Regions from separate parts of the Janthinobacterium rivuli genome, predicted to be linked through region 2. Evidence: predicted binding sites of a transcription regulator. Region 2 holds the regulator's gene; the other holds the start of a gene.

Region 1 (14,990 bases), 500 kb from region 2:
TAATGAAATAGGATACTTCTTCGGAAGTAGCCTGTCAGTTTTTTGAGTGAGCGACCCGTCAGCAATGACGGTGCCAATAAAATGGCAAAGTAACAGAGATTAAACTGAAGAGTTTGATCCTGGCTCAGATTGAACGCTGGCGGCATGCCTTACACATGCAAGTCGAACGGCAGCACGGAGCTTGCTCTGGTGGCGAGTGGCGAACGGGTGAGTAATATATCGGAACGTACCCTGGAGTGGGGGATAACGTAGCGAAAGTTACGCTAATACCGCATACGATCTAAGGATGAAAGTGGGGGATCGCAAGACCTCATGCTCGTGGAGCGGCCGATATCTGATTAGCTAGTTGGTAGGGTAAAAGCCTACCAAGGCATCGATCAGTAGCTGGTCTGAGAGGACGACCAGCCACACTGGAACTGAGACACGGTCCAGACTCCTACGGGAGGCAGCAGTGGGGAATTTTGGACAATGGGCGAAAGCCTGATCCAGCAATGCCGCGTGAGTGAAGAAGGCCTTCGGGTTGTAAAGCTCTTTTGTCAGGGAAGAAACGGTGAGAGCTAATATCTTTTGCTAATGACGGTACCTGAAGAATAAGCACCGGCTAACTACGTGCCAGCAGCCGCGGTAATACGTAGGGTGCAAGCGTTAATCGGAATTACTGGGCGTAAAGCGTGCGCAGGCGGTTTTGTAAGTCTGATGTGAAATCCCCGGGCTCAACCTGGGAATTGCATTGGAGACTGCAAGGCTAGAATCTGGCAGAGGGGGGTAGAATTCCACGTGTAGCAGTGAAATGCGTAGATATGTGGAGGAACACCGATGGCGAAGGCAGCCCCCTGGGTCAAGATTGACGCTCATGCACGAAAGCGTGGGGAGCAAACAGGATTAGATACCCTGGTAGTCCACGCCCTAAACGATGTCTACTAGTTGTCGGGTCTTAATTGACTTGGTAACGCAGCTAACGCGTGAAGTAGACCGCCTGGGGAGTACGGTCGCAAGATTAAAACTCAAAGGAATTGACGGGGACCCGCACAAGCGGTGGATGATGTGGATTAATTCGATGCAACGCGAAAAACCTTACCTACCCTTGACATGGCTGGAATCCTCGAGAGATTGAGGAGTGCTCGAAAGAGAACCAGTACACAGGTGCTGCATGGCTGTCGTCAGCTCGTGTCGTGAGATGTTGGGTTAAGTCCCGCAACGAGCGCAACCCTTGTCATTAGTTGCTACGAAAGGGCACTCTAATGAGACTGCCGGTGACAAACCGGAGGAAGGTGGGGATGACGTCAAGTCCTCATGGCCCTTATGGGTAGGGCTTCACACGTCATACAATGGTACATACAGAGCGCCGCCAACCCGCGAGGGGGAGCTAATCGCAGAAAGTGTATCGTAGTCCGGATTGTAGTCTGCAACTCGACTGCATGAAGTTGGAATCGCTAGTAATCGCGGATCAGCATGTCGCGGTGAATACGTTCCCGGGTCTTGTACACACCGCCCGTCACACCATGGGAGCGGGTTTTACCAGAAGTAGGTAGCTTAACCGCAAGGAGGGCGCTTACCACGGTAGGATTCGTGACTGGGGTGAAGTCGTAACAAGGTAGCCGTATCGGAAGGTGCGGCTGGATCACCTCCTTTCTAGAGTTTGCACGAATCAGTAATGGTTCACGCATCAAATGTTCACACTTATCGGCTGTTAAATGAAGAAGAAACAGTAGTCGTAGTAGTTCCGCGTTGGGGCTGTAGCTCAGCTGGTTAGAGCACCGTGTTGATAACGCGGGGGTCGTTGGTTCGAGTCCAACCAGCCCTACCAGCAGAAACAGACCCGGGGGTAAGGTGGACGCTAGTCCAGCCAGACCTACCAGTAATGTAATACCCACAGGGGGATTAGCTCAGCTGGGAGAGCACCTGCTTTGCAAGCAGGGGGTCGTCGGTTCGATCCCGTCATCCTCCACCAAAGTTTTACTCGAAAGTGCAAACGTAAGCCAGTAGGTTTAGGTTTGATCTTTTAGCGATCAAAGCTGTTTCGTTCTTTAACAATCTGGAAGAAGTAAAGATTATTTATTGATCGGTTTGCCGTAAAAAGCGAATCGATGGGTAATGATTGTATGTATCAACAAACAAGCAACAACGTTGTACTTTCTTATCCCTGTAGCGCTCTTTTCGTTTGAAAGAATGAAGAGGCTAACGTTATAGGGACAAGCGAATAAGTGCACATGGTGGATGCCTTGGCGATTACAGGCGATGAAGGACGTAGTAGCTTGCGATAAGCTGCGGGGAGTGAGCAAACACACTTTGATCCGCAGATTTCCGAATGGGGCAACCCACCCTTTTAGGGTATTGCATACTGAATACATAGGTATGCAAGGCGAACGCGGCGAACTGAAACATCTAAGTAGCTGCAGGAAAAGAAATCAACCGAGATTCCCAAAGTAGCGGCGAGCGAAATGGGAAGAGCCTGTACGTGATAGTCGGACTGATAGAAGAATCCTCTGGAAATAGGAACCGTAGCGGGTGATAGTCCCGTATTCGAAATCGGACCGGTGATACTAAGCGTACGACAAGTAGGGCGGGACACGTGACATCCTGTCTGAATATGGGGGGACCATCCTCCAAGGCTAAATACTCGTAATCGACCGATAGTGAACCAGTACCGTGAGGGAAAGGCGAAAAGAACCCCGGAAGGGGAGTGAAATAGATCCTGAAACCGTGTGCATACAAACAGTAGGAGCGGACTTGTTCCGTGACTGCGTACCTTTTGTATAATGGGTCAGCGACTTACATTCAGTGGCAAGGTTAACCGCATAGGGAAGCCGTAGAGAAATCGAGTCCGAATAGGGCGATCAGTCGCTGGGTGTAGACCCGAAACCAAGTGATCTACTCATGGCCAGGATGAAGGTGCGGTAACACGCCCTGGAGGTCCGAACCCACTAATGTTGAAAAATTAGGGGATGAGCTGTGGGTAGGGGTGAAAGGCTAAACAAACTTGGAAATAGCTGGTTCTCTCCGAAAACTATTTAGGTAGTGCCTCAAGTATCACCATCGGGGGTAGAGCACTGTTATGGCTAGGGGGTCATTGCGACTTACCAAACCATTGCAAACTCCGAATACCGATGAGTGCGAGCTTGGGAGACAGACGTCGGGTGCTAACGTCCGGCGTCAAGAGGGAAACAACCCAGACCGCCAGCTAAGGTCCCAAAGATTGGCTAAGTGGAAAACGAAGTGGGAAGGCTAAAACAGTCAGGATGTTGGCTTAGAAGCAGCCATCATTTAAAGAAAGCGTAATAGCTCACTGATCGAGTCGTCCTGCGCGGAAGATGTAACGGGGCTAAGCCAGTCACCGAAGCTGCGGATATCCTTTATTGGATATGGTAGGAGAGCGTTCTGTAAGCCTGCGAAGGTGTCTTGTAAAGGATGCTGGAGGTATCAGAAGTGCGAATGCTGACATGAGTAGCGATAATGGGGGTGAAAAGCCTCCACGCCGTAAGCCCAAGGTTTCCTGTTCAACGTTCATCGGAGCAGGGTGAGTCGGCCCCTAAGGCGAGGCAGAGATGCGTAGCTGATGGGAAGCAGGTTAATATTCCTGCACCGTCGTATGATGCGATGGGGGGACGGATCGCGGAAGGTTGTCCAACTGTTGGAATAGTTGGTTTTTGGCTCATAGAAGGCGCTTAGGCAAATCCGGGCGCGGAATTCAAGGGGTTGAGACGAGTGAATTTATTCACGAAGCAATCGGAAGTGGTTCCAAGAAAAGCCTCTAAGCTTCAGTCATACGAGACCGTACCGCAAACCGACACAGGTGGGCGAGATGAGTATTCTAAGGCGCTTGAGAGAACTCGGGAGAAGGAACTCGGCAAATTGGTACCGTAACTTCGGGAAAAGGTACGCCCCGGTAGCTTGATTGGTTTACTCCATGAGGGTGAAAGGGTTGCAATAAACTGGTGGCTGCGACTGTTTAATAAAAACACAGCACTCTGCAAACACGAAAGTGGACGTATAGGGTGTGACGCCTGCCCGGTGCTGGAAGATTAAATGATGGGGTGCAAGCTCTTGATTGAAGTCCCAGTAAACGGCGGCCGTAACTATAACGGTCCTAAGGTAGCGAAATTCCTTGTCGGGTAAGTTCCGACCTGCACGAATGGCGTAACGATGGCCACACTGTCTCCTCCCGAGACTCAGCGAAGTTGAAATGTTTGTGATGATGCAATCTACCCGCGGCTAGACGGAAAGACCCCATGAACCTTTACTGTAGCTTTGCATTGGACTTTGAACCAATCTGTGTAGGATAGGTGGGAGGCTTTGAAGCGGGGACGCTAGTTCTCGTGGAGCCAACCTTGAAATACCACCCTGGTTTGTTTGAGGTTCTAACCTTGGTCCGTTATCCGGATCGGGGACAGTGCATGGTAGGCAGTTTGACTGGGGCGGTCTCCTCCTAAAGTGTAACGGAGGAGTTCGAAGGTACGCTAGATACGGTCGGACATCGTGTTGATAGTGCAATGGCATAAGCGTGCTTAACTGCGAGACTGACAAGTCGAGCAGGTACGAAAGTAGGACATAGTGATCCGGTGGTTCTGTATGGAAGGGCCATCGCTCAACGGATAAAAGGTACTCTGGGGATAACAGGCTGATTCCTCCCAAGAGTTCATATCGACGGGGGAGTTTGGCACCTCGATGTCGGCTCATCACATCCTGGGGCTGTAGCCGGTCCCAAGGGTATGGCTGTTCGCCATTTAAAGTGGTACGTGAGCTGGGTTTAAAACGTCGTGAGACAGTTTGGTCCCTATCTGCCGTGGGCGTTGGAAATTTGAAGGGGGCTGCTCCTAGTACGAGAGGACCGGAGTGGACGAACCTCTGGTGTACCGGTTGTCACGCCAGTGGCATTGCCGGGTAGCTAAGTTCGGAAGAGATAACCGCTGAAAGCATCTAAGCGGGAAACTTGCCTTGAGATGAGATTTCCCAGAGCCTTGAGCTCTTTGAAGGGTCGTTCGAGACCAGGACGTTGATAGGCTGGGTGTGGAAGTGCAGTAATGCATTAAGCTAACCAGTACTAATTGCCCGTACGGCTTGTCCCTATAACCTTAGCAGGTACAGAGGATAAGACGGTACAACGTTGTGCGTTTGTTGATACTACCAGTCATTACCCCAATCTTTGCTTCTTCCAGATTCAGGCTTTGTCGCTCCATCGAGGACAAATGCCAGTACAAGTTATGCCTGATGACCATAGCAAGTTGGTCCCACCCCTTCCCATCCCGAACAGGACCGTGAAACAACTTTGCGCCGATGATAGTGCTGCAACCAGTGTGAAAGTAGGTTATCGTCAGGCTTGTTATTCGAAAAAACCCCTTCCGGTGATCCGGTTGGGGTTTTTTTACGTCTGGTGGTTTTGTCTGGCGCTGTCGGATTACACGTGCGGTGACACAAATACGTGTTGCAGCTGTTCCAAATTGATACATGGGCGGTCGGATGTGGGGCATAAGTGCATGGCATGGCATTTGCTCTTCTTGGGTATTGACTAAAAAACCAAGGAGACCAGCATGACCTATTCCATTCGTACCCTGCTCGGCGTTGCCGCCGCCGGCGCCGTTGCCCTCACTTCCCTGCTGACCTTGCCGCATGCCTATGCGCACGGTAATGTCACGCCGCAAGGCGTCGACACCACCGGCTTGCCCAAGGTGGGCGACAAGTGGCTCGAACAAAACCCGTATCGTGGCAACAAGCTGGCCTTGACTGTAGGCACCTCGGCCTACAACCAGAATTGCGCCCGCTGCCACGGCATCGAAGCCATCTCGGGCGGCATCGCGCCGGACTTGCGCCAGTTGGACCGCGATTGTTTTGGTATCAAGAATGAGACAAAGAAACAGGCTTGCTACAAGGAGACGGACAATTACTACCTGACCACCATCCGCCACGGTAAAGTGCGCAATGGCGCCGTGTACATGCCGCCGTTCGAAGGCGTATTTAATCAGGAAGCCATGTGGGCCATCAAGACCTATCTGGAAACCCGTAGAGAATCGAACTGATCACGAAGGAGTCCCATGCGTTCATTTCAATTCCGCGGCGCGCGCGCGATGATCTCGCTCGCTTGCCTGGCGCTGTGCGCAGCCGCGCCGGCGCGCGCCGACTGGCAGAAAGTGCAGCAGTCGGGCAGCCTGAAAGTGGCTGTGTACAACGAGTTCGCGCCGTTTTCCGACAAGGGGGCGGGCATCGATATCGACATCGCCGAAGCGCTGGCGAAAAAGTTGGGCTTGAAACTGAGCTTGCTGCCATTTCCCGCCGGCGAAAACCTGAACGATGACTTGCGCAATATGGTGTGGAAGGGGCATTACCTCGGTTATGGTCCTGCCGATGTGATGTTGCACGTGCCGGTCGACAAGAAGTTGATGGCGGATAACGACAAGGTCGAGATCTTCGCGCCGTATTACGTGGAAACCGTGCGCCTGGCGCGTAGCGCGCAAGCCGTGCCGCAATTCGATGGCGTCGCTTCGCTGGCTGGCAAGCGCATCGGCGTGGAAAAGGTATCGATCGCCGCCATGCTGATGCTGGGCGAAGATAATGGCAAGTACCGCGACGATGTGCGCATCTTCGATACGGCGGCCGAAGCCTTGCAGCAATTGCAGGCGGGCAAGCTCGACGCCGTGCTGGCCAATCGTTCGGAAATCGAATCGGTGCTGAAAAGCGATCCCGCTTTCCCCTTGAGCGAAGTGGCGTTCGCCCGCTTGCCGCGCGCGGGCTGGGCCGTGGGCCTGGCCGTCAGCAAGCAACAACTCGACGTGGCCAGGTTGCTGCAAGAAGCCATGAACGAGATGGCGGCCACCGGCGAATTGAAAACCATCTTTGAAAAGTATGGCGTGAAGGAAGCGCGGCCGTAACAGTCCATGCTGTATGTGAAGCCCGCACATCGGAAGATGTACGGGCTTTTTGTTTTAGAAACTATATTGGGCGCTGACACCCAGCAGCCAGTTGCGGCCAGGCGCCGCTTCATAGTAGCGCTTGTTGCTGTCGCCGACGATGACGGAGCCCACGTAGGTCTTGTCGAAAAGATTGTTCAGGCGGGCAAATTCCTTGAAGCGCCAATTCCCCACGTTTTGTTTGGCGTTGAAGCGCGCATTGAACACCGTATAGCCGGGCGCCGGTTTTTCGATGTTGCTGTCTTCCGCGTAGACCTGGTTGCTGGCCACGCTTTCCAGCGCCGCGCCAAAACGGTCGAGCGTGTCTTTCCAGGCCAGTTCCGCGAACAGATTGGCGCTGGGCACGCCCGGCAAGCGGCTGCCTTCGCGCACGCTGCCAAACGCCTGGTCATACACGGCGTGCAGGCTGGTGAGGGCTACTTTTGTCGTGAAGCCATATGGCAAGTTCGAGTCCAGCGACACTTCCATACCCTGACGCAAGGTTTTACCTGCATTGCGATAGCTGGTGCGCCCGCCGCTGGACTTGTCGACCACCAGCTCGTCGTTGGTCTTGATCTGGAACACGGCCGCGTTTACGTGGGTGTTGTTGGCGATTCTGGCCTTGATGCCCGCTTCCAGGTTGGTGCTGGTGGCTGGTTTCAGCTGGTAATTGAAGCCGCCGCCCGTGCCCGAGTAAAACAGTTCATTCAAGGTAGGTGCCTCAAAACCGCGCGCGGCGCTGGCGTAGACGTTGACGTTCGGCGTCAGTTTATACAGCAGACCCAGCACCGGTGTCGTGTGGCTGAACTCCAGGCTGCCGCTGTCGTTGCCATTGCTGAGATAGTGGTCGTCGACCGCCACTTTCATCTTGCTGTAGCGCAAACCTGCGCTGAGCAGCCATGGGCCGCTTTGCCATTCCGCCTGGATATAGGGATCGAGGCTGGAGACGACATTTTGCTCGTCGCGGCGCAGCTTGCCTTTTACGCCAAACGTGTTGCCGATGTAATTTTCATAACCCGTGCGGTCGTCGCTGGAGCGGCCGTAATCGATGCCGATGGTGGTGCTCAGCTTGCCGCCTGCCAGCTGGTTCACGTGCAGCCAGTTGGTGTCGATGCCGTAGAACTCACGCTGGAAGTCGACCACGCCGCCTGAATGTGTGAGTATTCCATTAATAGTTTGATTTTGTAGGAACTTGGAGAAGGCCTGATATTGGATCACCTCGCGGTTGCCGCCATACACCATTACATGCAGGCGGTCGTCGCCGAACGACTGTTCATAGGTGGCGCCGATTTGCTGGTGGTCGATACTCTTGCGCGTGTTGTAGCGCTCGGCCAGGGTGCGCTTCGGGTTCTGCGTGTCGCTCGCATCGGTTTCTCCGGCGCGCGGGTCGCGGGCAAACGTGGCCCAGGTGGCGCCCAGCGGATCTTGTGTGTTGCCCTGATGCAGGCTGTTGGCGACGATGGTCAGCTTGCTGTCCGCCGTCGGCTTGACGGTGATCTTGCCGAACGCCTGTTCGCGCGTGGCGGCGCTGTGGTCGCGGAAACCATCGGTGCGGAAGCGCGAGCCGTCGAGCACGTAGCCGATGCCGCCGGCCTGGCCTTGCGCCGTCAAGTCCACCTTGTTGGTGCCATAGCTGCCGCCCGTCACATTCAATTCGACGGACGGGGGATTTTGTCCATCCTTGGAAAACAGCTGGATCACGCCGCCCGAATGGTTGCCGTAGATGGCAGAAAACGGTCCACGCAGTACTTCGATGCGCTCGGCCGTGTCGAGGTTGAAGGTGGCGGCCTGGCCCTGGCCGTCCGGCATGCTGGCGGGAATGCCATCGCTGATCAGTTTGACGCCCCGCACGCCGAAAGCCGAGCGGGCGCCGAAGCCGCGCGACGAGATCTGCAAGTCTTGCGCATAGTTCTGACGATTTTGCACGACCAGGCCCGGCACGGCGGCCAGCGCTTCCGACGCGTTGACGCGGATTTGGCCATCCTGGATACGGGCGCTGTCGACGACGTCGATCGAGGCCGGCACTTCCTGGCTGGGGTGGGCGATGCGGCTGCCGCTGACGACCACCGTATCCATCAGTTGCCCGTTGGCCAGGTCAGCTGCCTCGGCGGCAAAGACGTGGGGGGCGAGGGTGGCGCTACCAGCGACAAACAGGCTGGCGATGGTGTTCAGGCGGAAACGATGCTGCATGCGGATTCTCCAATGTGAATAAAAGCCTGCTTTGGTCGCGTGCGCGGCGCAGGTCTGCATAGTTGTATCAAGCAATATGCCTGCCATGTCTCCATTGGTGGGCTGAAATTATACGCGTGTCAGTGGCACGGCGTTTGCATGCAGCAATGTTCAGATGCGCCGATGCCGCGCGCTTTTCCTGTGTTTTGCCATTGAAAAGGTGATTATGCCCAACTTCTTCCTGCGCTTGCGCCAAGTTTTCTGGCTGTTGCCGGCGCTCGCCAGCACCGCCGTCCAGGCCGTCCCCTTTGCCTATGTTCCCAATGAAAAATCGGGCACCCTGAGCGTGATCGATACGGCCACCGATCAGGTCGTGCGCCAGATCGCCGCGGGCAAGCGTCCGCGCGGCATTGCCGCCAACCCCAGCGGGCGGCAATTGTTTGTCACGGACGCGGCCAGCAGCGCCTTGCTGCTGATCGATAACGCTGGCGGCGCGCCCGTGCGCACGGTGGCGCTGGGCAAGTCGCCGGAAGGTGTCAGCGCTTCGCAAGATGGTAGCCACGTGGCCGTGGCCGTCGAGGAAAACAATAGCGTGGCCTTGCTCGACGGGCATACAGGCAGCTTGCTTGCCGATATCAAGGTGCACGGACGTAACCCGGAACATGCCGTGTTCAGCCCCGATGGGCGCTGGCTGCTGGTCAGCGCGGAAGAGGCCGAGCAAGTCGACGTCATTGATGTGGCACAACGCCGCCAGGTCGCGTCCATTGCCGTGGGACTGCGTCCGCGCGGCATCGGCTTCAGTCCGGACTCGGGCCGTGCCTACGTGGCGTGCGAACTGGTCAATGCCGTCTACGTCATCGACATGGCCGCGCGCAAGGCTATTGCCACCATTCCCGCTGGCAAGAATGCGAATGGCATCGTGGTCCATCCCGGCGGCAAGCAGGTGTATGTCTCGAACGGTATCGACGGCACGGTGATGGTGATCGACACGGCCAGCAACAAGGTGACGGCCACCATTCCCGTCGGCAAGCGCCCGTGGAATATGGCCATCACGCCCGATGGCGCCAAGCTGTACGTGGCCAATGGCCGCTCGAACAGCGTTTCCGTCATCGACACGGCCAGCGCGCGCAAGGTGGCCGATATTGCCGTGGGCGAATTGCCATGGGGCGTGGTGATTCGCTAGTGGCACAGGCGCAGGTGTTCCAGTCTGGTACACCTGTTCCATTGTGCAGCGGCTCAAGCCCGGGCATGCGCTGAAAAGCGCGCCGGTATTGATGCCGCGCCCTTGCAACAAGAGTAAAACCGGCTAAGTTTGTAGTGGGATGGCGAGCTGGCACGGCATTTGCGGAAGACTCCGTGTACTCACCCCATCTGTACCAGGACGTTTGATTTTAATTAAGTAATTCCATTCTAATTAACCCGATAGAGGACGACATGAATCTCGCAGACATCAGCAAACTGGGCGTAGCCAATCCCTTCAAACAACGCTATGACAATTACATCGGCGGCAAATTCGTTGCCCCAGTAAAAGGTGAATACTTTCCTAACATCACGCCGATCACCGGCTTGCCGTTTTGCGAAATCGCCCGCTCCACGGCCGAGGACGTCGATCTGGCCTTGGACGCCGCGCATGCCGCCAAGGATGCCTGGGGCAAGACCTCGCCTGCCGAGCGCGCCAATATCCTGAACCGCATCGCCGACCGCATCGAGCAGAACTTGAGCCTGATCGCCACGGCGGAAACCATTGACAACGGCAAGCCGATCCGCGAAACGATGAATGCCGACATTCCGCTGGCCATCGACCATTTCCGTTATTTTGCCGGCTGCATCCGCGCGCAGGAAGGTTCCGTCGCGCAAATCGATGCGGAAACCTATGCCTACCACTACCACGAGCCGCTCGGTGTCGTGGGTCAGATCATTCCATGGAATTTCCCGATTCTGATGGCCGTGTGGAAACTGGCGCCAGCCCTGGCCGCCGGCAATTGCGTGGTACTCAAGCCGGCCGAGCAGACCCCAGCGTCCATCATGGTGTTGATCGAGCTGATCGGCGACTTGCTGCCACCGGGCGTGCTGAACATCATCAACGGTTTCGGCCTGGAAGCGGGCAAGCCGCTGGCCTCGAGCAAGCGCATCGCCAAGATCGCCTTTACGGGCGAAACGGGCACGGGCCGCTTGATCATGGGGTACGCGGCGCAAAACCTGATTCCCGTCACCCTGGAGCTGGGCGGCAAGTCGCCGAACATCTTCTTTGAAGACGTGATGGATGCTGACGATGACTATTTCGACAAATGCCTCGAAGGCTTCACCATGTTTGCGCTGAACCAGGGCGAAGTGTGCACCTGCCCGTCGCGCGTGCTGATTCAGGAATCGATCTACGAGAAATTCATCGAACGGGCCCTGAAGCGCGTGGCGGCCATCAAGCAGGGCAACCCGCTTGACTCGTCCACCATGATCGGTGCGCAGGCGTCGCAGGAGCAGCTGGAAAAAATCTTGTCCTACCTCGACATCGGCCGTCAGGAAGGCGCGGAAGTGCTGGCCGGCGGCGAGCGCAACACGCAGGCGGGTGACCTGGAAGGCGGCTATTACGTGCGTCCGACCGTGTTCAAGGGCAACAACAAGATGCGCATCTTCCAGGAAGAAATCTTCGGCCCCGTCGTGTCCGTGACCACCTTCAAGGATGAGGCCGAAGCGCTGGCGATTGCCAACGACACCTTGTATGGCCTCGGTGCCGGCTTGTGGACGCGTGACGGTTCGCGCGCCTTCCGCATGGGACGCGCCATCCAGGCGGGTCGCGTGTGGACCAATTGCTACCACCTGTATCCAGCTCACGCCGCGTTCGGCGGTTACAAGCAATCGGGTATCGGCCGCGAAAACCACAAGATGATGCTCGATCACTACCAGCAAACGAAGAACTTGCTGGTGAGCTATAGCCCGAAAGCGCTGGGCTTCTTCTAAACCGGTACACGCGCCGCGCTTGTAGTCCGGGCGCGGCGCGCAGAAAGGGATGCCATGAGTGCAGCAATTGCCCGGGTGGTCGCCACCGATGCGGCGCTGGAAATGATGGAAAAATTGCGCCAGCGTCACGGCCCGCTGATGTTTTTCCAGTCGGGCGGCTGCTGCGACGGCAGTACGCCCATGTGCTACGCGCTGGGCGAGTTCGATGTCAGCGACACCGACATCTATCTCGGCAATTTGAATGGCACACCGTTTTACATGGGACTCGAGCAATTCGAGTACTGGGAGCATACCCAGTTGATTATTGATGTGGTCGATGGCAATGGCGGCATGTTTTCACTCGACAACGGTACGGGCAAGCGCTTTTTGACGCGCTCGCGCCTGTTCACCGATGAAGAGTGCGCGCTGTTGCATGCCCAGCCGCATGAGCACCGCAAGACTTGATACACACATACTAATAAAACAGAGGGAGATGATTGTGCAGAAAAAAATCATGGGGATCGTCGTCGGTTTGGGATTGGCATCCTTGGCCTCATTGGTCCAGGCGGCCGACGTGGGCAATGTCACGAATGCCATGCTCGACAGCACGGCGAAGAATCCGGCCAGCGTGCTGTCGTTTGGCATGGGCACGCAGGGCCAGCGTTATTCGCCGTTGACGCAAATCAATGACAAGACCGTGGCCAGGCTGGTGCCGGCCTGGTCGTTCTCGTTTGGCGGCGAAAAGCAGCGTGGCCAGGAATCGCAGCCGCTGATTCATAACGGCAAGATGTTCGTCACGGCATCGTATTCGCGCATCTTTGCCGTCGACTTGAAAACGGGCGCCAAGCTGTGGAAATATGAGCATCGCTTGCCGGACGGCATCATGCCCTGCTGCGACGTGGTCAACCGCGGCGCCGCCCTGTATGGCAACCTGGTGATTTTCGGCACGCTCGACGCCTACCTGGTGGCGCTGGACCAGAACACGGGCAAGATCGTCTGGAAGGAGAAAGTCGACGATTATGCGGCAGGCTACTCGATGACGGCCGCGCCGCTGATCGCCGAAGGCTTGCTGCTGACGGGCGTGTCGGGCGGGGAATTTGGCATCGTCGGCAGGGTCGAAGCGCGCAACCCGATGACGGGCGACCTCGTGTGGACTCGTCCAACGGTAGAGGGGCACATGGGCCACCGCTACGACAAGGATGGCAAGGCCATCGATAACGGCATTTCGGGAACGGTGAACAAGACCTGGCCGGGCGACCTGTGGAAAACGGGCGGCGCCTCGACGTGGATGGGCGGCACCTACGATCCGCAAACCAAGCTCGCGTATTTCGGCACGGGCAACCCGGCGCCGTGGAACAGCCACTTGCGTCCCGGCGACAACCTTTACTCTTCCTCCACCGTGGCGCTGGACGTGAAAACGGGCCAGATCAAATGGGCGTATCAAAACACGCCGAACGATGCCTGGGATTTCGATGGCGCCAACGAGTTCGTCACCTTCGACATGGATGGCAAGCGCTACGGCGGCAAGGCCGACCGCAACGGTTTCTTTTATGTGATCGACGCCAGCACGGGCAAGCTGCAGAACGCCTTTCCGTTTGTGAAGAAAATCACCTGGGCCAGCAGCATCGACCTGAAGACGGGCCGGCCAAACTACATCGCCGCCGGCCGTCCTGGCGACCCGACCAAGGGAGAGGAGGGCAAGAAGGGCACGACCGTGTTTGCCGCGCCCGCTTTCCTCGGCGCCAAAAACCAGATGCCGATGGCGTACTCGCCGCAAACCAAGCTGTTCTATGTGCCGGCGAACGAATGGGGCATGGATATCTGGAACGAGCCGATCAGCTACAAGAAGGGCGGCGCTTTCCTCGGTGCCGGTTTCACCATCAAGCCCTTGTTTGACGACTACATCGGCGCCATGCGCGCCGTCGATCCAAAGACGGGCAAGATCGTCTGGGAAATCAAGAACAACGCGCCGCTGTGGGGCGGTGTGATGAGCACGGCCGGCAACCTGGTGTTCTACGGCACGCCGGAAGGTTTCCTGAAAGCCGTCGACGCGAAGACGGGCAAGGAGCTGTGGAAATTCCAGACGGGCTCCGGCGTCGTGGCGCCGCCCGTCACCTGGCAGGATGGCGACACGCAATATGTAGCCGTCGTTTCCGGCTGGGGTGGCGCGGTGCCGCTGTGGGGCGGCGAAGTGGCGAAGAAGGTCAACTTCCTGGAGCAGGGCGGTTCCGTGTGGGTTTTCAAGCTGGCATCGAAGTAACGGGGTGAAGCATCCGGGCCACTCGGATGGGTGTCTCCCTGTCCGCCGGGTGTTTTCTTTTTGCTGACGGTCCAGGCCGTCAGTTTTTTGTTTACCTGTATGCCCGATACGCCTGCTTGCGGTCAAAAAATGAACACTGTCAGTGGCGATTGATCCGCCGCTGCACACCTTAAATACGCTTTTTCTCTTTCTCCCTCTGAGCCGTGCTGGGCACGCTTATTGCCAAAGCTTGAGGTACATCAATCACTGGTGTGCACACTAAAAACAGAGAAGAAAGAGGAGAAGCAATGAACACATGGATCAAGCTGGGGAGCCTGGGTGTCATGACAATCGCAACGGTGGGACAGGCGCAAGCCGTCGATATCAAGGCTGGCGACTGGACCGTGTCGGTGGGCGGCATCGTCAACGCCTATTACACGCAAGTGTCGTGTTCGGGCGATGCGGTGGGCGGGCTGGCGCTGGGCGGCCAGGCGCTCGGTTGCGGCGGAGAGAAGGACCGCACCACCATCGGCAATGGCTTGCTGCCGAACGGCTTGATCACCTCGGCCTCATCGCGGCTGGGCGAGTACGACGTGAAAGCCTTGATCGGCATCTACAACTCGACGGCCACGGACAGCGCCATCAGCCAGAACAGCGTGGTCGACGTGCGCCAGGCCTTCTTTACGTTTGGCAATGAACACATGGGCACCTTCAAGCTGGGCCGCGACTATGGCATCTTCGGCGCAAATGCGATTTTGTCCGACATG
Region 2 (14,990 bases):
AAATCCTGTCGGAAATCGCGGAAATGTTTTCCGACGACGCCTTCCGCACGGCGCTGGCCACGGATCCGGAACCGAAATCCGTGCATTCGCGCATCGTCAATTGGCAACCTAGTCTGCAAGCGGCGGGTTAAACTTCAGGTATTCCTCCACTCCTGAAGAAGACTGCCATGTTGCAAACGCCACTGACGATACAACGCCTGTACGACGACAATCGTGAAAGTCTGCAACTGGGCTGGTTCGCCGGCTTCCCCGGCGGCGAGCGCCTGATCTCGGGCGACGTCTCGTCGGCCGCCGACCAGGTGGGCCACTTGAACCTGATCCATCCGGGCCGCATCCAGGTCTTTGGCCACCAGGAAATCAATTACTACCAGCGCCTGAAGGTCAACACGCGCACCCACGTGATTGGCGAGCTGATCGCCGGCGGGCCGCCCGCGCTGATCATCGCGCAGGGGCTGGAAACGCCGCCCGACATCCTCGCCATCTGCGACGAGCAAAACATTCCCCTGTTCTCCACCCCGCTGCCGGCCGCGCAAGTGATCGACTTCCTGCGCGTCTACCTATCGAAAAAGCTGGCGCAGCGCATCATCATGCATGGCGTGTTCATGGACGTGCTGGGCGTGGGCGTGCTGATCACGGGCGATTCGGGCCTGGGCAAGAGCGAGCTGGGGCTGGAGCTGATTTCGCGCAGCCACGGCCTGGTGGCCGATGACGCCGTCGAGTTCTCGCGCATCGCCCCCAACATGATCGAAGGACGCTGCCCGCCACTGCTGCAAAACCTGCTGGAAGTGCGGGGACTGGGTTTACTCGACATCAAGGCCATCTTTGGCGAAACGGCCGTGCGCCGCAAGATGCGCTTGAAACTGATCGTGCACCTGGTGCGCCGCAACGCACTGGAAGAAGAGGTCGAGCGCCTGCCCTTCCTGTTCCCCACGGAAGACGTGCTGGGCTTGCCCGTGCGCAAGGTCGTCATCCCCGTCGCCGCCGGCCGCAACATCGCCGTGCTGCTGGAAGCGGCCGTGCGCAATACGATTTTGCAACTGCGCGGCATCGATACCTTGCAGGAGTTCATGGAGCGGCAACGTTTGGCAATGAGCGGCGATTAATTACCGGGGTCCGACCCGATGGGTCTGACCCCACATTGACTCGAACAATAATTGCAATAATTTGTAAAGATAATTGCCTTGGGAGCAGAGCGTCGATCTTTATTGTATGATCGGCGTATGCATATCGTCCTTATCACCGGAATATCCGGCTCCGGTAAATCCGTCGCGCTCAATGTGCTGGAAGATACCGGTTACTATTGTGTCGACAACCTGCCACCGGCCTTGCTGCCCAGCCTGGTGCAAACCCTGCTCGACGAAGGTACACCACAACTGGCCGTCGCCGTCGATGCGCGCAGCGCCGAGTCGCTGACCAGCCTGCCACACAATGTGGCCCTGCTGCGCGACCAGGGGCACGACGTCAAGGTCATGTTCCTGACGGCGACCACGCATTCGCTGGTGGCGCGCTTCTCGGAAACGCGGCGCAGCCATCCGCTGTCGCACGAATTGCGTCCGAACCAGAATCCCGCCAGCCGCCGCACCCTGATCGAGTGCATCTCGGAAGAACGCGAGCGCCTGTCGGCCATCGAACAACTGGGCCATGTGATCGACACGTCGGAATTGAGCGCCAACAAGCTGCGCGCCTGGATCAAGGATATCGTCGCCTCCGAACGCGCGCCGCTGACCCTGTTCTTCGAATCGTTCGCCTTCAAGCTGGGCGTGCCGCTGGACGCCGATTTCGTCTTCGACGTGCGGGCCTTGCCGAATCCCTATTACGACCTGGCGCTGCGTCCCCTCGACGGACGCGACGCGCCCGTGATCGCCTTCCTCGACGCGCAGCCGAGCGCGCTGGAGCTGCTGGCCGACATCCGCGCCTTCATCGAAAAATGGTTGCCATCATTCAAGTCCGACAACCGCAGCTACCTGACGGTGGCGCTCGGTTGCACGGGCGGCCAGCACCGCTCCGTGTACATGGCGGAACGGCTGGCGCAATACTTCGGCCCCAACGAGCGCGTGGTCCTGCGCCACCGCGAACGCTCCTAGTTAATTCAGGTGGCGCAGCGGATGCGCTTGCGCCGGCCAGACGGGGACAAAGAAGCGCGCCACCATGGCAGTATCGACCTCGTCCAGGCTGGCGGGGTTCCAGCGCGGCGCATTGTCCTTGTCGACCACCAGCGCGCGCACGCCTTCGAGCACTTCGCCATGCGCGAAGTTATGGCGCACCACCGTGCGCTCCAGACGCAGGCAATCGGCCACGCCCAGGTGAGCGCCCCGCTGCAGCAATTCCAGGGTGACCGACATCATCAAAGGAGAGCGCAAACGCATGGCCGCCAGCGCCTTGGTGGCGAATGCACTGCTGTCCTGCGCCAGCGAGGCCATGATGGCAGCCACGGAAGGCGCACCGAAATGGCGGTCCAGCGCCACGCGCTCCGTCGCCAGGGAAGATACCCCCGCCCCGGCCTGGAACGGCGCCGCCAGCGCCTTGATGGCCACCGGCAAGGCCTCGCCCGGCGTCGATTCGAACAGGGCCAGCAGCGCCCCCATCTGCGCCTCGGGCAGGTAGACATCGGCCAGACCCGTGTACAGGGCGTCGGCCGCGTTGATGGTCAGGCCCGTCAAGCCCAGATACAGGCCCAGTTGGCCGGCCAGGCGGGACAGGAAATAACTGCCGCCCACGTCGGGGAACAAGCCAATATTGACTTCCGGCATGGCCATGCGCGTGCGGCCCGTGACGATGCGCAGGCGGTTGCCGGGCCCGGCTTGCGCCACGCCCATGCCGCCGCCCATCACCACGCCGTCCATCACGGCAATATACGGTTTCGGATAGAAATGAATCACATGATTTAAGGCGTATTCTTCCGTAAAGAAATCTTCCAGCAAGGCGCTGCCGCCTTGCGGCGTGGCCAGTCCCGCATCGTAAAAGAAGCGGATGTCACCGCCGGCGCACAGGGCTTTTTCGCTGCTGGAACGGATCACCACGGCGTCCACGTGCGGATCATCGCGCCAGGCCAGCAGGACCGCGCTCAAGGCACGCACCATCTCCAGCGACAGGGAATTCAAGGCTTTCGGACGGTCGAGCACGATGTGCCCGGTGCGGTTGCGGATGGAGGTCTGGACGAAGTCGCTCATGGCAGGCAGGAAAGAAGTGAAAGTGCAAACATTCTAGCGCCTGCGCGGGGAAGATTGCGTTCAACAGGTCCAGGCGCAAAAAAGGGCGCAAGATGTGCGCCCTTAGTTGATCACAACTGCTGGAAGCGGGTGGCCTTAAACGGCGACGACGGCGTCTTCCTCGGAGTTGTCTGGCAGATGCTTGATCGCCTCTTTACCGTGCCCTTGCACTTTGGTTTTGTACTTCATCACTTGCCTGTCCAGCTTGTCGATCAGGGTATCGATTGCGGCATACAGGTCATGCGCCAGGCTTTCCACATAGACGGTTTTGCCACTCAGACGCAGGTTGACTTCAGCCTTTTGACGTTTTTCTTTCTCTTTGAGGTTATCCACGGTCAGAATCACGGCGATATCGATAACTTGATCGAAATGACGTTTCACACGCTCCAGCTTCGTTTGTACGTATTCACGGATGGCTGGTGTCACTTCGAGATGATGTCCGCTGATGGTGAGATTCATACACACTCCTAAAGATGATCGGGTTCGTGCGGTCCATCCTATCCGGCCCGCAGAGGAACCGAAAAAAACTTACAAACACTTACGCAGGCTCACTGGCGGAATTTTCAACGCTTCCCGGTATTTGGCAACAGTACGTCGCGCAATCACCATGCCTTGTTCCCCCAGCATGTCCGCAATCTTACTGTCGGATAAAGGATTTTTAGGGTCTTCTGCTCCTGTCAGTTGCACGATCAATGCCCGTATCGCCGTCGATGACGCTTCGCCCCCCGCTTCGGTGGCGACGTGGCTACCAAAGAAATATTTCAACTCGAACATGCCGTGCGGGGTCAGCATGTACTTTTGAGTTGTTACCCGCGAGATAGTACTCTCGTGTAAACCCAGTGTATCAGCTATTTCACGGAGCACAAGGGGGCGCATGGCAACGGCCCCATGCGAGAAAAAGTTCTTTTGTCTTTCTACTATCGCCTGTGCCACGCGCAGGATGGTGTCGAAACGCTGGCGCATATTCTTGATCAGCCACTTGGCTTCCTGCAACTGTGCGCCCATGGCGCCCTCGCCCTTGCCCTGCTTGAGCAGGTTGGCGTACATGGCGTTGACGCGCAGGCGCGGCATCACATCGTTGTTCAGGGTCACTTGCCAGCCATTGCGCGCGCGCTTGACGACGACGTCGGGCACCACGTAATCGGACACGTCCGAGGCGAACACGGCGCCCGGATGCGGATTGCACTGGCGAATCACCGTCTGCGCTTCGCGCAAGTCTTCCTCGTCGCAATCGAGGGCTTTTTTCAGCTTGTTGAAATCGCGCTGGGCAAACCAGGCCAGGTGCTTTTCCACGATGACGAGGGCCATGCGCCGCGTCACCATGGCGATGTGCGGCAAGCGCTTGATTTGCAGGGCCAGGCATTCGGACGCATTGCGCGCGCCCACGCCGGGCGGATCGAAACTTTGCAGCAGCGACAAGGCCGTGCGCATCTCGTCGGCGTCGATTTCCAGCTCTTCCGGCAGGCGCGCCAGGATGTCGTCGAGCGACTCTTCCAGGTAGCCATTGTCGTCGAGCGCGTCGATGATCAGCTCGACCAGCGCGCGGTCGCGCAATTCGAGCACCGTCACGCGCATCTGCTCCATCAGGTGTTCGCGCAGGGTGCAGTGATGGGCCTCCAGCTGCGGACGCGAATCTTCGTCGTCGGGCGCCTTGCCCCGGCTCGCCTCGCTCCAGTCGCTGTCGCCGCCCTCGGCTGCGGCCGGACTGTCGCCCGCCTCGCCATCAAAAGTTTCCGCTTCGGCCGGCGCGGCGGGCGCTTCCTGGCCTGGCGGCTGGGGCGGCGCTTCGGCCGGCGCCGCCGTGGAACTCAAGGCGCCATCGGACAGCAGGCGCAGCGAACGGTCGAGCGGATCGTCGAGGCGTTCGAGCAAGGGATTGTCCGTCAGCAGTTGCTCTAGCTCCTGGTGCAATTCCAGGGTAGACAATTGCAACAGGCGTATCGATTGCTGCAACTGCGGCGTCAGTGCCAGGTGCTGCGAAGTGCGCAGCTGCAATGATTGTTTCATTGGCTTACATGCGGAAGTGTTCGCCCAGATAGACCCGGCGTACCGACTCGTTCGCGATGATGTCGTCGGGGCGTCCCGACGCCAGCACCGAGCCCTGGTTGATGATGTAGGCACGGTCGCAGATACCCAGCGTCTCGCGCACATTATGATCGGTGATCAGCACGCCGATATTGCGCTCCTTCAAGAAACGCACGATGCGCTGGATCTCGATCACGGCGATCGGATCGACGCCGGCGAACGGCTCGTCGAGCAGCACGAAACGGGGATCGGTGGCCAGCGCGCGGGCGATTTCCACGCGGCGGCGCTCGCCGCCAGACAGGGACAGGGCCTGGTTCTCGCGCAGCTTTTCAATCTGCAAGTCGGCCAGCAATTTGTCCAGGCGCTCCTCGATCTCGGCCTTCTTCAAAGGACGGCCTTCGACGGTCTGGATTTCCAGCACGGCGCGGATATTGTCTTCCACCGTCAGCTTGCGGAAAACGGACGCTTCCTGCGGCAGGTAAGACAGGCCCATCTGCGCGCGGCGGTGAATCGGCAGGCTGGAAATGTCCACGCCGCTGATATCGATGCTGCCGCCGTCCGACGGCACCAGGCCGACGATCATGTAGAACGAGGTGGTCTTGCCGGCGCCGTTCGGGCCCAGCAAACCCACCACTTCGCCGCATTCGACTTGCAGCGAGACATCATGCACGACTTGCCGCTTGCCATAGGTTTTTTGCAGACCGCGAACGATCAGGGTGCTGCCGCAACGTGTATTTTCCATTATTTCTTTCCTGGCGCGGGCGTGGCCGGCGCTTTCTCCGCCGCCGGCGCCTTGGTCTTCGGCTGGATCACCATGCGCACGCTGCCGCCATCGGGCGTGCTGGTGCCGCTGTTGGAATTTTCCATCGCAAACACTTCCTTGCGGCTGTCATACGAGATGAAGGCGCCGTTGGCCACGTCGGTGACTTTCGTGCCTTCCAGGCGGGTCAGCTTGGCTCTGGAAAACAGTTTCACCACTTCCGTCTTGTTGTCGTATTCCACGCGCTCCGCTTCGCCTTCGACCCACAGGTCGCCCGCGCCATCGCGCTTCTGGCGGAAGGTGGCCAGCTTGCCGGGATCGGCCCAGAAGGTAATGAACTGGTAGCCTTGCGGATCTTCCGTGATCAGGGCCCGGCCCGCCTTCATGGTCAGGGTGCCTTTCACCAGCACGACGTCGCCCGTCAGGGTGCGCACCTGCTTGACGTCATCGACGTGGCCGCTGCGTGCCGTGATGACGGCTTCCTTCTCGGAATCGGCCTTCTCGGCATGCGCCACGCCCATGATGGCCAGGGAAAATACGGTCAACAGCAAGATCTTCTTCATAGTATGGTTTCCTTGTTTCATTCTGTCATTTTGCCGCCGCGGCCGGGCGCGGTTTCGGCGGTAGGACCATGCGCAGCGCATTCTGCACTTCCACCACGCCGGTGGCGTTATTGGCCTTCATGCCGACGCCATTGAGGCGCGAGGCGCCCGTCAGGATATCGACAGGCACGTCCGTTTCCATTCTTTCCTCATCCGGGAACACCGTCAGCGCTTCCGTCCTGACCGTCAGGTTCTGCGCCTTCGGGCTGGCCACGCGGTCGATCACGACCTTGCGGTGCAGTTGCAGCCGGGTATTGTCCTGGTCGATATGCGCCAGTTCCGCATTCATGTTCAACGGCGGCATGCCTGGCGTGAGCTTGCGCACGAAGGGCTGGTCGATATCGGACGAATCGTCGGCCGGATAATGCGTGAGCTTGGTGCCCGACACGATATAGCTGGGTTTGCCCGTCAAATCCATGCGCACCAGGCTGAAATTGGTGATGAAATAATCGGGCTCATCCAAATGTTTGCTGGCCTTGATGTCCTGGCTGTTCTTGTTCATCACTTCGAGCAGCCAAAAGCTGGCCAGCGCGACAACAACCGCGCCCAGCAGGGTAAAAATCGTGCGCCAGCGATGGGCGCCTCCTGGCTTACGCATAGGGTTTCACTCTTTCCAATATCACTGGCGGCAAGGCGCGCCTCACTCCAGGAACGGCGCCATGACGCGCGCATAGTTGTCCTGGGCGCGCAGCAGGAATTCGCAGATCTCGCGCACGGCGCCGCGGCCGCCGCCGGCCTGCGTCACATGGTGCGCCAGGCCCTGCGCTTCCGGGCGCCCGCCCGGCACGCTGACGGCAAAACCGACGCGCTTCAGGATGGGCGCATCGATGACGTCGTCGCCGATATAGCCGCATTGCTCTTCCGTCAAGCCCGTCAGCGCCAGTAGTTCGCGAAACGGCGTCAGCTTGTCGTGGCCGCCCTGGTGCACATGGGTAATGCCCAGGTCCTGCGCGCGGCGTGCCGTGATGGCCGAGCGGCGCGCGCTGATGATGGCCGTCTGCACGCCCGATTCCTGCAGCAGCTTGATGCCCAGGCCATCATACACATTAAACGTTTTCATCATCTCGCCGTCCGGGCCGAAATGCAGGCTGCCGTCGGTGAGCACGCCATCGACGTCAAAGATCATCAGTCTGACCTTGGCCGCGCGCGCCAGGTTGTCCGCTACGCTGTCCATCAAATCACCTTCGCTTGCGTCAGATCATGGATATGCAGCGCGCCCACCAGCTTGCCGTCGGCATCGACGACCAGCATCTGGTTGATGCGGAACTGCTCCATCACGGCCACGGCATCGACGGCCAGGCGTTCGGGCGCGATGCTGCGCGGCTGCGCATGCATGACGTCGCGGATCGCCACTTGCGTGAAATCCTGCACGCGCTCGAACATGCGGCGCAAGTCGCCATCCGTAAACACGCCCACGGGGCGGTCGTCGGCGTCGACGACGGCCGTCATGCCCATGCCCTTCTTCGTCATTTCTTCCAGCGCCTGCAGCAGGGAAGCCTGCACGGACACTTGCGGCACCCGTTCGCCGCTGCGCATGACGTCATGCACGTGCGTGAGCAGGCGGCGGCCCAGGGCGCCGCCCGGATGCGAGCGGGCAAAATCTTCTTCCTTGAAGCCGCGCAAGTCGAGCAAGGCCACGGCAAGCGCGTCGCCCAGGGCCAGGGTGACGGTGGTGCTGGCCGTCGGCGCCAGGTTCAGCGGACAGGCTTCTTTTTCAACAGAAACATCCAGGTGCACGTCGGCCAGCTGGGCCAGGCTCGAATTCGGTTTACCCGTCATGGAAATGAGCACGCCGCCCATGCGCTTGACGACGGGCATGATGGCCATCAGTTCCGATGATTCGCCGGAGTACGATATGGCAATAAAAGCATCTTCCGAGGTGACCATGCCCAGGTCGCCATGGGCCGCTTCGGCCGGATGCACGAACAGGGCCGGCGTGCCGGTGGAAGCGAGGGTGGCGGCAATCTTGCGCGCGATATGGCCGGACTTGCCGATGCCGGAGACGACGACTCTTCCTTTGCATTGCAGCAACAGCGCCACGGCGCGGCCCACGCTGTCGTCCGTGGCCAGGCGCGCGTGCAGCGCAACGATGGCGTCGGACTCGATCTGCAAGGTGGTGCGGGCCAGCGCGACAGCGCGCTCGGTCGTCGCTTGCATGTCAATTCGATCAAAAGCTTTCAGCATTGTTTTTTCATGGGTTACACTCATGCCCAAAGTATAAACGAATTAGGAAAGCAAAAAACTTGCCAGTCACAACAAACAACGATTTCCATTGACCGTACCGGGCAACCCATGTTTTCCTCGCTTGAACTGACCCTGATGTTACTCGGCAGCGCCGTGCTGGGCGTGGTCGCTTTCAGAATGTTGCATTTGCCGCCCATGCTGGGCTACCTGGCCGTTGGCATCGTCATCGGCCCCCACGCGCTGGGTCTGGCAGCGGAAAACGAGGCCAGCCACACCCTGGCCGAATTCGGCGTCGTCTTCCTGATGTTTTCCATCGGGCTCGAATTTTCTCTGCCCAAGTTCCTCGCCATGCGGCGCATCGTCTTCGGCCTTGGCATGGCGCAGGTGGTCACCACCATCATCGCCACCGTCGTCTTCGGCTGGCTCGTCGGACATTATCTGTCCGCCTACATCCACCTGAGCTGGCAAGCCGCGTTCGCCCTGGGCGGCGCGCTGGCCATGTCGTCGACGGCCATCGTCTCGAAAATGCTCACGGAGCGGCTGGAGCTCGAAAGCGAACACGGCCGCAAGATCATCGGCATCTTGCTGTTCCAGGACCTGGCCGTCGTGCCCCTGCTGATCCTGATTCCCGCCCTCACGCGCGATTCGGACAACCTGGCCGAAACCCTGGCCTGGGCCGGCGGCAAGGCCCTCGTCGTACTGATCCTGCTGCTGTTCATCGGCCAGAAACTGGTGCGCGGCTGGCTGACCATCGTCGCCAAGCGCCGCTCGCAAGAATTGTTCATGCTCAACCTGCTGCTGATCACCCTCGGCGCGGCCTGGATCACGGAGCGGGCCGGGCTGTCGCTGGCCTTGGGCGCGTTTGTTGCCGGAATGCTCATTTCCGAGACGGAATTCAAGCACCAGGTGGAAGAGGATATCAAGCCCTTCCGCGACGTGCTGCTGGGCCTGTTCTTCATCACCGTCGGCATGCTGCTCAATATCCGCGTCGTACTCGACAACTGGTGGCTCGTCTTGCTGCTGCTGTGCGGCCCCGTGCTGCTGAAATTCGCGCTGATCGCGGGCCTGGCCCGGCTATTCGGCTCCAGCAACGGCGTGGCCCTGCGCACGGGACTGGGACTGGCGCAGGCGGGCGAGTTCGGCTTCGTGCTGCTGAACCTGGCTGGCGGCATCAAGCTGATGGACCCGTTCGTCGTGCAGGTGGTGCTGGCCTCGATGGTGCTGTCGATGCTGGTGGCGCCCTTCCTCATCGCCAAGTCCGACGCCATCGTCATGAAACTGGCGGCCAACGACTGGATGATGCAATCGCTGGCGCTGACCAAGATCGCCACGCGCACCATGGCCTCGCAGAAACACGTGCTGATCGCCGGCTTCGGGCGCAGCGGACAAAGCCTGGCCACCCTGCTGGCGGAAGAAAAGATCGAATACCACGCGCTGGACCTGGACCCGGAACGGGTGCAGGAAGCGCAGCTGGCTGGCGCCCATGTGTCGTATGGCGACGCGGGCCGGCGCGAAAGCCTGGTGGCGGCCGGTATCTACCGGGCCAGCGCCGTGGTGATCACGTACGCGAACACGCCCTCGGCCTTGAAATTATTGCATTTACTTAACGAAATGGCGCCGACCTTGCCCGTCATCGTGCGCAGCCACGACGATACCGACCTCGACCAGCTGAAGAAGGCGGGCGCGGCCGAAGTGGTGCCGGAATTGATGGAAGGCAGTCTGATGCTCGCTTCGCACGCGCTGATCATGATGGGCGTGCCCCTGCGCCGCGTGGTGCACCGGGTGCAGGCGGCGCGCGAGGAGCGTTATGCGTCCCTGCGCGGCTATTTCCACGGTTCCAGCGACGCGGGTGACGATGCCGAGCTGGAGCGCCTGCATACGGTCACCGTCAGCGAAGGCGCGCACTGCGTGGGCTTGCCCCTGAGCACGATCGACGTGGCCGGCTGCGGCGCTGCCGTGACGACCATTCGCCGCGGCCGCGGCCGCCTTGATGTCACGCCCGAGACGCAACTGGCCAGCGGCGACGTGGTGGTGCTGCGCGGCACGGCCGACGCCGTGGCCAAAGCGGAAACGTTACTGTTAAAGTAATTAACCGGGCTGTGCCTGCCAGCTGACGACCTTGTTGCGGCCATCGGCCTTGGCCTGGTACAGGGCCTGGTCGGCATGCGCCACCAGTTGCTGCGCCACCGTTTCGATGGGGAGTAGCGCCGCGTCCGCTTCCAGGCTGGCCACGCCGATCGACACGCTGACCCACGCTTGCGCGCTGCCCGGCAAGTCGAACATGGTGCCGGCGATGCTGGCGCGGATGCGCTCGGCCACGAAGGTCGCGCTGTCGAGGTCGGCGTCGATCAGCAGCACGACGAATTCCTCGCCGCCGAAGCGGCCCAGCGCGTCCGAGCGGCGCAATTCCATGCGGATGCGCGTCGCCACTTCGCGCAGCACTTCATCGCCGCCCTGGTGGCCGTACGTGTCATTGACCAATTTGAAATGGTCGATGTCGATATACATGCATGAGATGCAATAATTCTGGCGCCGCGCGCGGGCGATTTCTTCCAGCAGGCGGCGGTCGATATAGCGGCGGTTATAGACGCCCGTCAGAGAATCGGTCAAGCCGATGTATTTGAGCATTTCATTGCTGATCACGTTTTCCAGGCAAATGGCGATGATGGACGCCATGTGCTTGATGAAATCCGTGCCCAGCGCGGGCGTAAAGCGCGTCACGTCGCTGCTGGCCAGGTTCAGGCTGCCAATCAGGCGCTTGTTGCGCAGCAAGGGCACCAGCGCCACGCTGCGCAGCGCATCGATACCCGGAAAACGCGGGCCATGCACGGCCGCATCGAAGGCCCCCAGCAGCGGCATCGGCGGCAAGGCCGCTTCGCCCTCGGCCACGGGCTTTGGTGCGGCAAAACCCAGCTCCGCCACGGCATGCACGAACAGCAACTGCGGAAAGGCGCTGAAATCGACGCCCAGCTTTTCCATCACCAGCACGATATCGTCATCCTCGTCGAGCAGGCTCAAAGTCACGCCGTCGAGGTCGGAAATCACGGGCAAGGTGCGGAAGATGGTGCCGATCAGTTCGGGAAACGTGGACGCGCCGACGATTTCCAGGTCGAACGCCTGGTGACGGCACATGATGTCGTGGTTGCGCTCGACCTGTTCCAGCAGGAAAGCCATACGCGCCCGCAAGGCCTGGTTTTCGGCTTCGAGGCTGGCAATGCGCGGATCCGGCGGTATTGCTTGATTCATAGAAACCTTAAACCCTTGTGTGCGGGCGCCATGCTTAAAATGCCAGTTCGAAACCGATGTCCTGCCCCACCACGATACGCTCATCGCCGCCTTCGGTGACGATGGCGTTCATGCCGAAGCAGATGGCGCCGTCGAGCTCGGGCTTGGCGCGGTAGCCATGCATGACATCGAGCGGGTCCGGTCCGGGCACGCCCGTGGCCTGGTCCACCGACGGGATCGGGCAGCGCGAGCACGGCTTGACGGGTTTTAGCACGGTCGCGCCGAATTGCAGGAAGTCGGCGTAGTCTTCCTCGAAGGCGCCGATGTCGCCGATGACGAGGTTGGGGCGGAAACGGTTCATCGGCAAGGCCTCGCGGCCGGCGGCGCGCAGCTTGTCGTTGACGTCATCGAGCGAAGCGGCGCCGGCGATCAGCACCGGGTAGCCATCGGCAAACATGGTCTCGGCAGCCACGCCGTCCGTCCATTTGGTGCTCGTGGCGCGCACCACGTCCGGGTGAAAGCGCACCAGCCGGCACGGCACGCCGATGGCGTTGGAAAACCAGGTGGCCGTGACGTCGTCGCAATCGTAGGCGCGCACGCTATCGTCCCACACTTGCACGTCCAGCATCGGTGCCAGTTGCGGATGCGGCAAACCCAGCTCGATTTCCAGGCGCAGCATGCCCGGCGCGCGCAATTCCAGGGTGGTGGCCTTGATGGACGGCACGATCAGCGCCATGCGCGGATGTTCGCGCTGGGTCAGGAAGCGGCCCTGCTCATCGACCACCATCCATTCGCGGTCGAACACGTGCTCGCTCATCAGCCCCGAGCGCGTCAGGACCGCTTCGCGCAAATGGATGCCGGCGCACGATTTGATCGGATACAGGATGATGTCGGACAGGATAGCCATGAACCAGGGACAAGGAACAGTGTTGCTGCTTCTGCCAGGAAGTTATTCAGAAGCGAAGTATGGCAGCAAAGCGGGCAAGCGTAAATCGGCCAGGCTCAGCCAATAAGGCTGGCCCGGCATGACAAGGATCAATACGTGTAGAAAATACGCTGGATTTCTTGCGTGCTATTTGTTTTGGTCAAGGCCAGCATCAGCAGGATGCGGGCTTTTTGCGGATTCAGGGTGTCGGACACGACACTGTCGAGTTCATCGTCGTTGGCTTCGCCATTGCGCGCCACGATGCCCTGGCCGACACGGCTCGAACGCACGATCAGCACGCCCTTCTGGCGCGCTTCCACCAGGGCCGGCTTCATTTGCGCGGCCACGCTGCCATCGCCGACGCCTGCGTGGATGATGCCCTTGGCGCCAGCGGCGATGAAGGCGTCCATGCCGACACGGTTCATGTTGGCGTAGCCGTAAACGATGTCCACTTGCGGCAGGGCATCGAGCTTGCTGATGTCAAATTCCGATTCCAGGGTGTGCTTGCGCGTCGACTGGCGGTAGAAGAAGGCCTTGCTGCCCTGAATGTAGCCAAGCATGCCCAGTTCCGGCGACTTGAAGGTGTCGGTCGTCGAAGTGTTGGTTTTGGTCACTTCGCGCGCGGCGTTGATCTGGTCGTTCAAGGCCACCAGCACGCCCTTGCCCACGGCTTCCTTGCTACCTGCCAGCATCACGGCGTTGTACAGGTTGATCGGGCCGTCAGCCGAAATGGCCGTCGATGGACGCATGGCGCCCACCACGACCACCGGTTTATGGCTTTTCACGGTCAGGTTCAGGAAATACGCCGTTTCCTCGATGGTGTCGGTGCCGTGCGTCACGACCACGCCATCGACCTCGTTCGAGGCGAGCAGCACGTTGATGCGCTTGGCCAGGGCCAGCCAGTGGCTATTACCCATGCTTTCGCTGGCGATCTGGAACACTTGCTCGCCTTTTACGTTTGCCACTTTCTTCAATTCCGGCACGGCCGCGATCAGGCGCTCGACGCCCACGGTGGCCGAGGTGTAGCCGACGGTGGTGGTGCTGTCGGCGCCGCTGCCGGCGATGGTGCCGCCCGTGGCCAGAATCACTACATTCGGCAATTTGACGGCCGCCTGCTGCGCGCGCGCGGGGGAGGCGGCGATAAAGCCCATCAGCATGGTAGCCAGCATCAGCTGTGCACAAGAATGGAATTTGCGTGAAAACATGGTGCTCCCGTGAAGTGTACTGTCAAAAATAACAAAGTCGTGTGCAAATTATATGTCATCCATGCCGGGGAAAATCCCGAATTCATGCGTATCGGGCAAACGTGCGCGCCTTCCCATGCGCTACAGTGGCGCCATGTCCACACTGTTCCCCTTCCGGTCTTGCCTCGTCCTGCCGCTCGTCTTGATGGCACTGAGCGCCTGCTCCACGCAAATCGAACTGCGCACGGCGGCGCAGCAGGAACAGTTCGGACGCGAGGCGGCCAGCCGGGGCGACTGGGCGCTAGCCATGCGCAACTACGCGGACGCCGTCGGGAATGTCGAACTGGGCCATGGCGATCCCGCTTGGCAGGCGCGGCTGCACCACGAGGCGGGACGGGCCGCCAGCGCAGCCTGCCGCGACGATGCGGCCGAATTCCATTTCCGCCAGGCCATCGCGCTGGCAAAGAAAAGCGGTCAATCGAGCGCGCTCAGCGACAAGGCGCTGGAATCGCTACAGGCCGGCAAACCCTGCGGAGTTCCTCGATGAATATCGCACGCACCTTGCTGACAGCATCGGCCCTCTTCGCCGCCTTGGCGCCGGCGCGCGCCGCCGAAGCACCGCTGCCCTTATGGGAAGCGGGCGTGTTTGGCGGCACGGCCGTCACACCCGCCTATCCGGGCGCCAGCGAACGCTCGACGCGCAGCCTGGCCCTGCCCTATCTGATTTATCGCGGGAAAGTGTTGCGCGCAGATCGCTCCGGCGTGGGCGCGCGCCTGTTCAACACGGACCGCCTCGACTTCGATATCGGTTTTGCCCTGTCCTTGCCGGCCCGCTCCAGCGACGTGCCGGCCCGGCGCGGTATGCCAGACCTGGGT

What was found. Region 2 encodes sigma-54, which starts transcription at its own class of promoters, with help from an activator protein. Its sites were predicted from a motif close to TGGCANGNAANCTGCTTT; they were not measured.
Region 1: adh (aldehyde dehydrogenase) is a predicted target of sigma-54. The motif match lies at 10,382-10,399, and genes of this name have one in related genera.

Annotation. Positions count from the first base shown of each region.
Region 1 is NZ_CP121464.1:1,307,003-1,321,992, forward strand. Features, by position in the region: rRNA gene P9875_RS05965 (16S ribosomal RNA) at 102-1,632, shown strand; tRNA gene P9875_RS05970 (tRNA-Ile) at 1,731-1,807, shown strand; tRNA gene P9875_RS05975 (tRNA-Ala) at 1,876-1,951, shown strand; rRNA gene P9875_RS05980 (23S ribosomal RNA) at 2,191-5,066, shown strand; rRNA gene rrf (5S ribosomal RNA) at 5,205-5,317, shown strand; gene pedF (cytochrome c-550 PedF) at 5,529-6,014, shown strand; gene P9875_RS05995 (substrate-binding periplasmic protein) at 6,030-6,863, shown strand; gene P9875_RS06000 (TonB-dependent receptor family protein) at 6,918-9,071, opposite strand; gene P9875_RS06005 (beta-propeller fold lactonase family protein) at 9,277-10,233, shown strand; gene adh (aldehyde dehydrogenase) at 10,485-12,005, shown strand; gene P9875_RS06015 (DUF779 domain-containing protein) at 12,060-12,449, shown strand; gene P9875_RS06020 (PQQ-dependent methanol/ethanol family dehydrogenase) at 12,499-14,244, shown strand; gene P9875_RS06025 (porin) at 14,532-14,990, shown strand, end outside.
Region 2 is NZ_CP121464.1:808,504-823,493, reverse strand. Features, by position in the region: gene P9875_RS03685 (PTS sugar transporter subunit IIA) at 1-131, shown strand, start outside; gene hprK (HPr(Ser) kinase/phosphatase) at 168-1,103, shown strand; gene rapZ (RNase adapter RapZ) at 1,221-2,084, shown strand; gene P9875_RS03670 (enoyl-CoA hydratase/isomerase family protein) at 2,085-3,170, opposite strand; gene hpf (ribosome hibernation-promoting factor, HPF/YfiA family) at 3,306-3,668, opposite strand; gene P9875_RS03660 (RNA polymerase factor sigma-54) at 3,738-5,216, opposite strand; gene lptB (LPS export ABC transporter ATP-binding protein) at 5,221-5,976, opposite strand; gene lptA (lipopolysaccharide transport periplasmic protein LptA) at 5,976-6,557, opposite strand; gene lptC (LPS export ABC transporter periplasmic protein LptC) at 6,583-7,194, opposite strand; gene P9875_RS03640 (KdsC family phosphatase) at 7,237-7,770, opposite strand; gene P9875_RS03635 (KpsF/GutQ family sugar-phosphate isomerase) at 7,770-8,780, opposite strand; gene P9875_RS03630 (monovalent cation:proton antiporter family protein) at 8,889-10,868, shown strand; gene P9875_RS03625 (GGDEF domain-containing protein) at 10,869-12,026, opposite strand; gene P9875_RS03620 (MOSC domain-containing protein) at 12,061-12,912, opposite strand; gene P9875_RS03615 (type II asparaginase) at 13,041-14,135, opposite strand; gene P9875_RS03610 (hypothetical protein) at 14,269-14,661, shown strand; gene P9875_RS03605 (MipA/OmpV family protein) at 14,658-14,990, shown strand, end outside.